One region of the Priestia sp. LL-8 genome, then DNA from elsewhere that is predicted to be linked to it. Evidence: a T-box and tRNA genes for the amino acid it is inferred to sense, from the RefSeq annotation. Region 1 holds a T-box; the other holds one or more tRNA genes.
The links. The T-box of region 1 lies ahead of ileS (isoleucine--tRNA ligase). A T-box ahead of a tRNA ligase gene usually reads a tRNA of that ligase, here a tRNA-Ile.
Positions count from the first base shown of each region.

Region 2: it encodes a tRNA-Ile, which carries the amino acid that the T-box ahead of ileS (isoleucine--tRNA ligase) is inferred to sense. The anticodon was not compared.

Region 1 is NZ_JAZAQH010000001.1:2,661,255-2,666,670, forward strand. Features, by position in the region: gene ileS (isoleucine--tRNA ligase) at 182-3,280, opposite strand; T-box leader at 3,333-3,575, opposite strand; gene U9R83_RS13575 (GIY-YIG nuclease family protein) at 3,665-4,651, opposite strand; gene U9R83_RS13580 (phosphorothioated DNA-binding restriction endonuclease) at 4,754-5,416, opposite strand, start outside.
Region 2 is NZ_JAZAQH010000001.1:595,262-600,677, reverse strand. Features, by position in the region: gene aceA (isocitrate lyase) at 5-1,288, opposite strand; gene U9R83_RS03240 (M48 family metallopeptidase) at 1,681-2,940, opposite strand; tRNA gene U9R83_RS03235 (tRNA-Glu) at 3,150-3,221, opposite strand; tRNA gene U9R83_RS03230 (tRNA-Asn) at 3,226-3,300, opposite strand; tRNA gene U9R83_RS03225 (tRNA-Ile) at 3,304-3,380, opposite strand; tRNA gene U9R83_RS03220 (tRNA-Gly) at 3,387-3,460, opposite strand; tRNA gene U9R83_RS03215 (tRNA-His) at 3,472-3,547, opposite strand; tRNA gene U9R83_RS03210 (tRNA-Phe) at 3,558-3,633, opposite strand; tRNA gene U9R83_RS03205 (tRNA-Asp) at 3,644-3,719, opposite strand; tRNA gene U9R83_RS03200 (tRNA-Met) at 3,724-3,800, opposite strand; tRNA gene U9R83_RS03195 (tRNA-Ser) at 3,826-3,918, opposite strand; tRNA gene U9R83_RS03190 (tRNA-Met) at 3,946-4,022, opposite strand; tRNA gene U9R83_RS03185 (tRNA-Ala) at 4,053-4,128, opposite strand; tRNA gene U9R83_RS03180 (tRNA-Pro) at 4,134-4,210, opposite strand; tRNA gene U9R83_RS03175 (tRNA-Arg) at 4,215-4,291, opposite strand; tRNA gene U9R83_RS03170 (tRNA-Gly) at 4,298-4,372, opposite strand; tRNA gene U9R83_RS03165 (tRNA-Lys) at 4,382-4,454, opposite strand; tRNA gene U9R83_RS03160 (tRNA-Gln) at 4,459-4,533, opposite strand; tRNA gene U9R83_RS03155 (tRNA-Tyr) at 4,541-4,624, opposite strand; tRNA gene U9R83_RS03150 (tRNA-Thr) at 4,633-4,708, opposite strand; tRNA gene U9R83_RS03145 (tRNA-Val) at 4,713-4,788, opposite strand; rRNA gene rrf (5S ribosomal RNA) at 4,900-5,015, opposite strand; rRNA gene U9R83_RS03135 (23S ribosomal RNA) at 5,079-5,416, opposite strand, start outside.

The DNA.
Region 1 (5,416 bases):
AGCCTCCTCGTCGCTTTCGCTCCTGCGGGGTCTCACCTATTCCGCTTCTCCCGCAGGAGTCTTCATCTTGCCCTCCAATCCACAGCTAGAAGCAGCTACGTTCACTATAAAAACAGAAAAAACGAACGGTTAACAAATAAACCGTTCGTACATTACTTCAACTTATCTTTGCCTCTCTTTATCAGCTCTGATTTAAAATACGAAGCGTAACTTGCTTTGTTCCGACTTTTACCGTCTCTCCGTTTTTGATGGCTTCTGTCACACTGAGACTGTGCAGCAGAAGATTTTCTTGAAGCAGCGTTTCAAACTTCGCAACGGCTTCCTTCACTTCTTCGTCTCCGCTAAGCTCCAAATCGATACGTAAATTCACGGGTAAGTCCAGCTTTTTGCGATAGTCTTGGACCGCTCGAATTACTTCACGAGCGACTCCTTCCTGCACGAGTTCTTCGGTTAACGCCGTATCCAACATCGCAGTATACGTGCCGTTTGATGCAACCGCAAAGCCTTCTTTTGGTACTTTTTCAACAAGTACCTCTGCCGTTTCAAGCGTTAGGTTTTCTCCTGAAGCAAGCGTAACACTCAGCTTGCCTCGTTCAACAAACTCTTTTCCTTGCTCTTCTGAAAGGTTCTTTAACGCTTGGTTGACCTCATTCACTTGTTTTCCAAACTTCGGTCCAGCCTGTTTAAAATCCAGTTTTAATACGTATGAAACAAGCTTGTCGTCATCTTGCTCCACGTTAAAGTTCTTCACATTAAGCTCATCTTTGATGACGTCATGGTATGCTTCCCACTCTACATCTTCTTCCGTTACCACAAGCGAAAGACTTTGCAAAGGCTGCTTTACTTTTAACGAATGCGTATTTCGGATGCTTCGACCTAGTTCAACTACTTGAAGCACCGCTGCCATTTCTTTTTCGAGCTTTTCGTTCACTTTGTTGGAGTCATACACAGGATAGTCTGCTAAATGAACGCTTTTTCCTGTCAGATTTTCATGAACGTCATCCGCAACAAACGGCGTAAACGGTGCTAACAGCTGACTAAGCGTGACTAACACTTCATGAAGCGTATCGTAAGCCGCTGCTTTTTCTCCATCCATCTCTTCTGACCAAAAGCGATCGCGAGAACGTCGTACATACCAGTTGCTTAGCTCTTCAATAAATGCCGCGATTTCACGAGCGGCACTTGTAAATCCGTAATCTTCAAGATGTACTGTTGCGCGCTTGACCGTGCTGTGTAAACGTGAAAGAATCCACTCATCCAATTTTGTTTTTTTCAATTCATACGTTTGCTTCGGGTCATAGCCGTCAAGCTTAGCGTACAGCACGTAAAAGCCGTACACGTTCACAAGTGTATCAATGACTTTTGACTTCGCTTCCTGCACGACGCGCTCTGAAAATTTCTTCGGATTCCACGGGGCACTGTCTGCTAAAAGCGCCCATCTAAGCGCATCGGCACCAAATGTATGAATAAGATCAACAGGGTCCAGCGCATTTCCTTTACTTTTAGACATCTTTTGACCGTTTTCATCTAAGACGTGACCAAGAGACAAAACGCGCTTATACGGTGCTTTTCCTGTAAACAGCGTTGAAACTGCCATCAGGCTGTAAAACCAGCCGCGCGTTTGATCAATTCCTTCTGCGATTACGTCTGCTGGAAACTGTTTTTGAAACAGCTCGCTGTTTTCAAACGGATAGTGATACTGCGCAAACGGCATCGACCCGCTGTCAAACCAAACGTCAATGACTTCCGGCGTTCGCTTCATTTCTCCGCTGCAGACCGGACACGTCAGCTGCACGTCATCTACGTAAGGCTTATGCAGTTCAATGCTGTCATCCACGGAATGTGACGCATGTTCCTGAAGCTCTTTGATGCTTTTCGGGGCTACTTGATGCTGGCATGCTCCGCATTCCCATACGTTCAGCGGCGTTCCCCAGTAGCGTTTTCTGCTGATGTTCCAGTCCACCATATTTTCTAAAAAGTTGCCAAAGCGGCCGTGCTTGATATGATCCGGGTACCACGTCACGCTTTCATTGTTTTTCAAAAACTGTTCCTTTAACGCCGTCGTTTGGATAAACCAGCTTTCATTTGCGTAATAAAGAAGCGGCGAGTCGCATCGCCAGCAAAACGGATAGCTGTGCTCATGCTTTTCTTTATGATACAGCACGCCTTCGTTTGCTAAATAACGTACGATATCAACGTCGCAGTCTTTCACGAAACGTCCTTGAAAAGGCGGCACTTCAGACGTGTACTGTCCTTTTTCATCCACTACGTTCACAAATGAAAAGCCGTTTTCTTTTACAACTCTGTAATCATCTTCGCCGTATGCAGGTGCTAAATGAACAACTCCTGTTCCGCTTTGGTCCGTTACGTAATCAGCCGTTACGACTTCATGACCTTTTTCAACGTTCACAAAATCAAACGGCGGCTCATACGACATCCCTTTTAACTCATTTCCTTTATGATGAGATAAAACGCTATATTCTCCTTTTAACACTTTGTCTGCGAGCGCTTCTGCCACTATATACACGCTGCCGCCTTGCTGGGCGCGAACGTAGTTCATCTCTTCATGCACCGCAAGCGCCACGTTTGACGGAAGCGTCCAAGGCGTTGTCGTCCACCCTAAAAAATACTCATTATCGCGGTTTTTCACTTTAAATTTCACCGTTACCGTTAAATCTTTTACATCTTTATACCCTTGCGCTACTTCATGCGAACTCAGCGACGTTTGACAGCTCGGGCAGTAAGGTGATACGCGGTGGCCTTTATAAAGAAGTCCTTTGTCATGAATCGTGCCAAGCACGTTCCATACACTTTCAATGTATGAATTCTCTAAGGTGATGTAAGGGTCTTCCATATCAACCCAATAGCCAAGCTGCTCCGTGAACGTGCGCCATTGTTTTTCATACACAAACACACTTTCCTTACACTTGTTGATAAAAGCTTCTACCCCGTATTTTTCAATATCATGCTTCCCCGATATCCCGAGCTGCTTTTCAACACCGAGCTCAACCGGCAGTCCGTGCGTATCCCAGCCTGCTTTTCGAATCACTTGATGCCCCGTCATCGTCTTATAACGAGCCACCACGTCTTTAATCGTCCGGCCTAGCGCGTGCCCCACGTGAGGCAAACCGTTTGCTGTCGGAGGCCCTTCATAAAATACAAACGAAGGATGCCCTTCTCGGTTTTGAACCGACTGCTGAAACACATTTCCTTGTTGCCACTGCTGCTGAATACGCTGTTCGCGCTCTTGCGAAGACTCCCTTACATTCACTTCTTTCATGTGATACCACTCCTTTTAAAGTTAAAAGCACACAAAGAAACCCGTCCCTATGACTAGGGACGGGTTTTAAACCGCGGTACCACCCTGGCTTCTATTGATCCGTTCATCAATAGCACTCAGCAACGTACAATCATACGCGTTCTTTTTAACGGTAGACTACCGTTCAAACTTACTTACAGTTCAGTTTGACTTCTCAGAGAGGATATTCCCCTGCAGCTTGAACACCGGCTTTCAGCTATCACCGGCTCTCTGTGAAACAAACTTGCAGCGTACTGATTCTCTTCAACGAATTTGTGTGCTTTTATTAGTAGCTATTGTATGCGGTTTGGAAGGGAATGTCAATGTTTTGAAATACTTATTGAGCTCAAAAGGGTTAGATCTAAGTTATTTTGTTTCTGCACTTAACATTTGATCGATTTTATTACGCGCTGTTATCCCGTTCTTATCTTTCCATTCAGAAGTTCCACTGCTTCTTCGCTGTGTCACAAACACTGCCGCAGCTGAGATAGAAGAAAAAATTTGATCTTGTACCAGCACGTATCTACCATCTTTTATTTCTAATACACCGTTTGCTAAGAAAGTATTAATATGGTCTTGGTGCCTTTTAAGTTTAGGTCCTTCTAGCTGTTGTTCGCTCGCAAGCAAAGCTCCTTTATAGACAAGAAATCCATCGCTAACATATTTCCCGGTCGCATACGCATCTCGGCGCTTACAATATAGAACGTCCTCTACTATTACTGATTTTATATCTTTTGACAAATGTGTCTCAACTTGAACAACCTTTTCTATCGCTTGCTCTGCTTCAATCTTTGGTATGTCACCAGACTGTACAGCTTCGCTTTCATATTCTATTCCATTTGAAGCATCCGCAAAAATTGAAAAGCCTAACCCACCAAGTAAAACTTTAATAACATTAAAAATATCTGTCAGGTCGTCTCGTCTAAATTCACGCACAAACGGTTTTGTGGGAACGGTTTGATTAATATCATATGTACCAGAGCGCATGGCTGCTAGATAAGACATATGTTCTAAGTATTTTACATCAACTTTATCTAATTGATCTTGAGAAGCATTAGAGACAATTAACACGGCCACATCCCAAAAACTTTTACCTGTTGATGGACTAGCATGCTGTCTTAAACGTTCATATCCCACTTCTGCCTCTCCAATATATGTCTCTTTATCTTCTCCAAATAAAAAATAAATGCCGGGCTTTTCTACTTCGCTTTCACCCTTTAAATCTTTCAAACTATTTCTGGGAATGAATACAGCCTGTATCGTTGTATTCGGCACCTCAGATACTTTAATCCCATTTGGATCTTCATCGTAAAACCAAGTCTGTATTCGTTTCGCACCGCTTTTTCGTAGCATCTTTCTTCCTCCGTCTATATCTTCTTGAACGTATTTTAACTGACATTACAATATGTAAATCACTTCCTAATTATAGACGCAGCAATCTATCATTCACAAAAATTAATTTATATCACCTGCTTGATATCTAGCAGGTCCCCTAAATACTTCTCTAACATGCCACCCAAGAAAATCTTCACTCGGCTGATACGCCGGATGAATAGGATCTCTAAGCTTTTGCCCGTGAAACTTCATAAGCCATTCTTCAAATCCATTCGTCCCGTGCGCTTGAGTTGCCACTAACAGCTCATTATGATCTGAAAAAGTAAAAACTCCTCGATCAAATAATTTATGATGCATTGAACATAACGCGATTCCGTTACTTTCAATATCTGGCCCTCCCGCTTGATGCCACTTAATATGAGCGGCCTCTACACCAACTAAATTATGTCCAAGACGAACGTTAAACCCACAAACAGCGCAGCTATATCCGTAAGCTTGCAGAATTTTCTCTCGAAACTTTGGATCTCTTCTTCGCTTTAACTGTGTTTCAAAATCCAAGCCTACGGCTCTTAATATATCTTCATGGATCGTATCCGGAAAATGTTCATTTAATAAAAATTGCGCGACGTCTTGAAGCAGCGTAGGATCATTTGCAAAAAGGTTATAAACATCCTGTCTAAAACCGCCTACTATATTTGTACTTAGTAAATATTTATCTGTAAAGCTACGCTTATCCACTGCTTCGCTTAGCTCCCATATTCCATCTCCTGTCAAACGAACAAA
Region 2 (5,416 bases), 2.1 Mb from region 1:
TTTGTTATTTATGTGCCTGAAACTGCTCTTCTTCCGTTGAACCTTTTAAAGCTGTGGTAGAAGAAGTCCCACCAGAAACTACTTGCGCCACTTCATCAAAATAACCCGTTCCTACTTCACGCTGATGTCTTGTAGCAGTATATCCATTTATTTCACTAGCAAACTCTCTCTCTTGTAACTCTGAATAAGCTGCCATTCCTCTTGTTTTATATCCTCGTGCCAGCTCAAACATGCTGTGATTTAAAGCATGGAAGCCAGCAAGCGTAACGAATTGGAATTTGTAGCCCATTTTTGCGATTTCTCTTTGGAACTTTTCAATCGTTTTCTTATCTAATTTTTTCTTCCAGTTGAAAGATGGTGAACAGTTATAAGCAAGCATTTTACCTGGGAATTTTTCATGAATAGCATCTGCAAATTTTTGTGCTTGTTCCAAGTTTGGTTCAGACGTTTCACACCATACTAGATCAGCATATGGCGCATATGCTAAGCCACGAGCAATAGCTTGATCGATTCCGGCTCTCGTGCGATAAAAACCTTCAGCGGTGCGTTCACCTGTAATAAACTGGCGATCTACAGGATCAACATCACTTGTAATTAAATCAGCGGCATCAGCATCGGTACGAGCAATCAGAAGTGTTGGAACACCCATTACATCAGCAGCTAAACGAGCAGCAATCAAATTTTTCACAGCGGTCTGAGTTGGCAGCAATACCTTGCCGCCAAGGTGGCCACACTTTTTCTCAGAGGATAATTGATCTTCAAAGTGTACGGCAGATGCTCCCGACTCAATCATTCCTTTCATTAGTTCAAATACGTTTAACTGTCCTCCAAACCCTGCTTCTGCATCTGCTACAATTGGAGCAAAGTAATCGATATCCCCTTCTCCTTCTAAATGCTGAATTTGATCGGCACGCTGCAGCGCTTGATTGATTCGTTTCACAACATGCGGCACGCTGTTTGCCGGGTATAAACTTTGATCAGGATACATGTTTCCTGAAAGATTTGCATCTGCAGCTACTTGCCATCCGCTTAAGTAAATTGCTTTTAACCCCGCTTTTACCTGTTGTACTGCTTGATTTCCTGTTAAAGCTCCTAATGCATGAACGTATGGCTCTGTTTTTAATAAGTTCCAGAACTTTTCGGCTCCTCTTCTAGCAAGCGTATGTTCAATATCAATGGACCCTCTTAGCCCAATGACTTTTTCTGCAGAATATGGACGTTCAATTCCTTTCCAACGCTCATCGCTTTTCCAGTTCTCTTCAAGGTTTTTTACACGAATGTCTTTCATTCTTTATACCCCCTAATGAATTTAAAATTCTATATTCATAAAAATATAAAACGCAGCAGTTAGAATATGTCTGTTTCATGATGAAGTAAATTAGCAGTTTGCCATAGTGTTAGCGAGAACGTAGATGAAATAAGTAAGTAGTTGAAGGACATGTAGTAAGACTTAGCTGAGGTGAATATACGCTGAGAATTTAGACTGCTATCTTTTCAATCACAAATAACTATTCCTCCCTATTGTTATAAAACAGTTTTTATTTTACATACGTTATTATATAACAGTACTTTCGAAAATGAAACCTCCTTTTAGAATTTTTTTCCTACTCGCAAGGAGGCTTTTCTATTAATACCTACGTATAAAAGGCTTCATATATCCTTTACTTTTTCTTATATCACTTATTCATTTCTTTCATACTTCTCAACAAATGAAATTCTTTCCAGTATTGTTGGGTGACCATATCGGAAAATCTTCACTAAATACGGCGGATTTACCTGAGACAGTCCTGATTTCGTTAAGTCCTGAAACGTTTTAATAGCAGCTTGCTTATCTCCTGTTAGGTCCATGGCGTACGTGTCAGATTGAAGTTCATGATGACGCGACTGCATATTTGTTAACGGACTCACAGCAAATGTAAGAACAGAAAAAATAAGTAGAATAAGCGGTAAAGAATTTAAATCACTAAGAGAAGTAATTTTTAATGCTTTTCCCCATCTCTTAATCACAAAGCGAGCTAAGTGCTTCGTTAGCCATAAACCTACGATCGATAAAACTAATGCTGAAGCAATCCCCACATAAATATGTTTCTTTACATAATGACCCATTTCATGCGCCATGATAAACAAAATTTCACGTTCTGTTAATTTATTAAGAGTAGTATCCCATAACACAATTCTTGAATTAGAACCTATTCCCGTCACATATGCATTGAGAGAGTTCGTTTTTTCAGACATGTTTACTTCATATACATGCTTAGCAGGTATATGAGCTTCGTCTGCTAAATGTAAAATTTTCGTCTCTAGCTCTTTATTCTTTAATGGATAAAAATCGTTATATAACGGATCGATAACCACTGGTTGAATAAACGTCAAAAATAGCGTAAATGGAATAGATACTAGCCATGCATACAGCCACCATCTTTTTGAAAACTTACGAATGAATGCATATAACACAGCAATCACTAAAAACATGGTGGCATAGTTTACCCAAAAATCTGTAAAGAGATCCTTCATCCATCCTTGGAAAGGTTGCGTCGTAATATGGTAAGCCTTTGAAAGCTTAAAGCTAATCCAGTCCATAGGAAAAGAATAGATCAGCAGCAGAACGGATAACCAAAATACATAAATAGCAGTTTGGAGAAGACTGAAACGGCTGATGTCTTTAGACCACTTATTAACTTTCTTAGATACACCTAACACTAAAATTAAAATAAACCCTAGCCACTCATATGGAATTCGGATAAAAAAGAGTGCATCTCTAATTTTTGAATATTTTTCGGTCAACATAAGTTCTCGTGCATTCATAAACGTAGCCGGGTCTACGCTGGTGCCCTTTAATGATTGTGGAATAGAGGTATCGCTTATATAGAATAAATACACCCAAATACACGCTCCATACACAAGAAAAACTCCGATGGACCACCAAACAATTTTTTTCACGCATTCCCCTCCTTTTGTACAAACAGTATGCCGTTATTACTATTGTAGGTTTTTTTTCGAAATTTAGAACAAGCTTTTATAGATGTGCTATAAGAAATGCAATTCGGAGAGAGGCAATCATAGAAAAACGAAAAATAGAGTTTAGACAAAAGAATAAACTCTGTTTACAAACAAAAAAAGCAGTTTGCATATGCAAACTGCTTTTAAGATGACCCGTACGGGATTCGAACCCGTGTTACCGCCGTGAAAGGGCGGTGTCTTAACCGCTTGACCAACGGGCCAGTATGGCTCCACAGGTAGGACTCGAACCTACGACCGATCGGTTAACAGCCGATAGCTCTACCACTGAGCTACTGTGGAATATGGTGGGCCTAAGTGGACTCGAACCACCGACCTCACGCTTATCAGGCGTGCGCTCTAACCAGCTGAGCTATAGGCCCATTATTTGGAGCGGGTGATGAGAATCGAACTCACGACATCAGCTTGGAAGGCTGAGGTTTTACCACTAAACTACACCCGCGTTACTTAAGATGGGGCGACTGATGGGAATCGAACCCACGAATGCCGGAACCACAATCCGGTGCGTTAACCACTTCGCCACAATCGCCATCTTAAAATGGTGGCTCGGGACGGAATCGAACCGCCGACACAAGGATTTTCAGTCCTTTGCTCTACCAACTGAGCTACCGAGCCTTTATGTAAATGGCGGTCCCGACGGGAATCGAACCCGCGATCTCCTGCGTGACAGGCAGGCATGTTAACCGCTACACCACGGGACCACTTTGGTTGCGGGGACAGGATTTGAACCTGCGACCTTCGGGTTATGAGCCCGACGAGCTACCGAACTGCTCCACCCCGCGATGATATGAATATGATATAAATAAATGGCGGAGGAAGAGGGATTCGAACCCCCGCGGGCTTTAACACCCCTGTCGGTTTTCAAGACCGATCCCTTCAGCCGGACTTGGGTATTCCTCCGTATATTTATAACAAATGTAACTTATATGGTAGCGGCGGAGGGAGTCGAACCCACGACCTCACGGGTATGAACCGTACGCTCTAGCCAGCTGAGCTACACCGCCATATTATTCGTTACAATTATTTAATTTAATTGGTGGAGCCTAGCGGGATCGAACCGCTGACCTCCTGCGTGCAAGGCAGGCGCTCTCCCAGCTGAGCTAAGGCCCCATAAATGGTCGGGAAGACAGGATTCGAACCTGCGACCCCTTGGTCCCAAACCAAGTGCTCTACCAAGCTGAGCTACTTCCCGTTTATGGCGCGCCCGAGAGGAGTCGAACCCCTAACCTTTTGATCCGTAGTCAAACGCTCTATCCAATTGAGCTACGGGCGCTTTATATGGAGCGGAAGACGAGGTTCGAACTCGCGACCCCCACCTTGGCAAGGTGGTGTTCTACCACTGAACTACTTCCGCTTATTAAAATGAGCCATGAAGGACTCGAACCTTCGACCCTCTGATTAAAAGTCAGATGCTCTACCAACTGAGCTAATGGCTCTCTATGGCTGGGCTAGCTGGATTCGAACCAACGCATGACGGAATCAAAATCCGTTGCCTTACCGCTTGGCGATAGCCCAATAAAGATGGTGGAGGGGGGCAGATTCGAACTGCCGAACCCGAAGGAGCGGATTTACAGTCCGCCGCGTTTAGCCACTTCGCTACCCCTCCGATATAAATGGTGCCGGCAAGAGGACTTGAACCCCCAACCTACTGATTACAAGTCAGTTGCTCTACCAGTTGAGCTACACCGGCACGGTGGTGGAGGATGACGGGATCGAACCGCCGACCCCCTGCTTGTAAGGCAGGTGCTCTCCCAGCTGAGCTAATCCTCCAAATATCATACACAACATTCAGTGTGTATTGTATATAAGTTTTTTACAAATGAGCCAAATAAAAAACCCCTAGACTCTTTTACAAGAGCATAAAAAGGGGTCTTATTCATTGCCTGGCAACGTCCTACTCTCACAGGGACAAAGTCCCAACTACCATTGGCGCTAAAGAGCTTAACTTCCGTGTTCGGTATGGGAACGGGTGTGACCTCTTCGCTATCGCCACCAGACAAGAGATTGCTCTCTCAAAACTAGATAACAGTTCGCTGAGTAAAGCTTACGCTTTTAAAAGTTTGGTTAAGTCCTCGATCGATTAGTATCAGTCAGCTACACATGTCGCCACGCTTCCACCTCTGACCTATCAACCTGATCATCTTTCAGGGATCTTACTAGCTTACGCTATGGGAAATCTCATCTTGAGGGGGGCTTCATGCTTAGATGCTTTCAGCACTTATCCCGTCCACACATAGCTACCCAGCGATGCCTTTGGCAAGACAACTGGTACACCAGCGGTGTGTCCATCCCGGTCCTCTCGTACTAAGGACAGCTCCTCTCAAATTTCCTACGCCCACGACGGATAGGGACCGAACTGTCTCACGACGTTCTGAACCCAGCTCGCGTACCGCTTTAA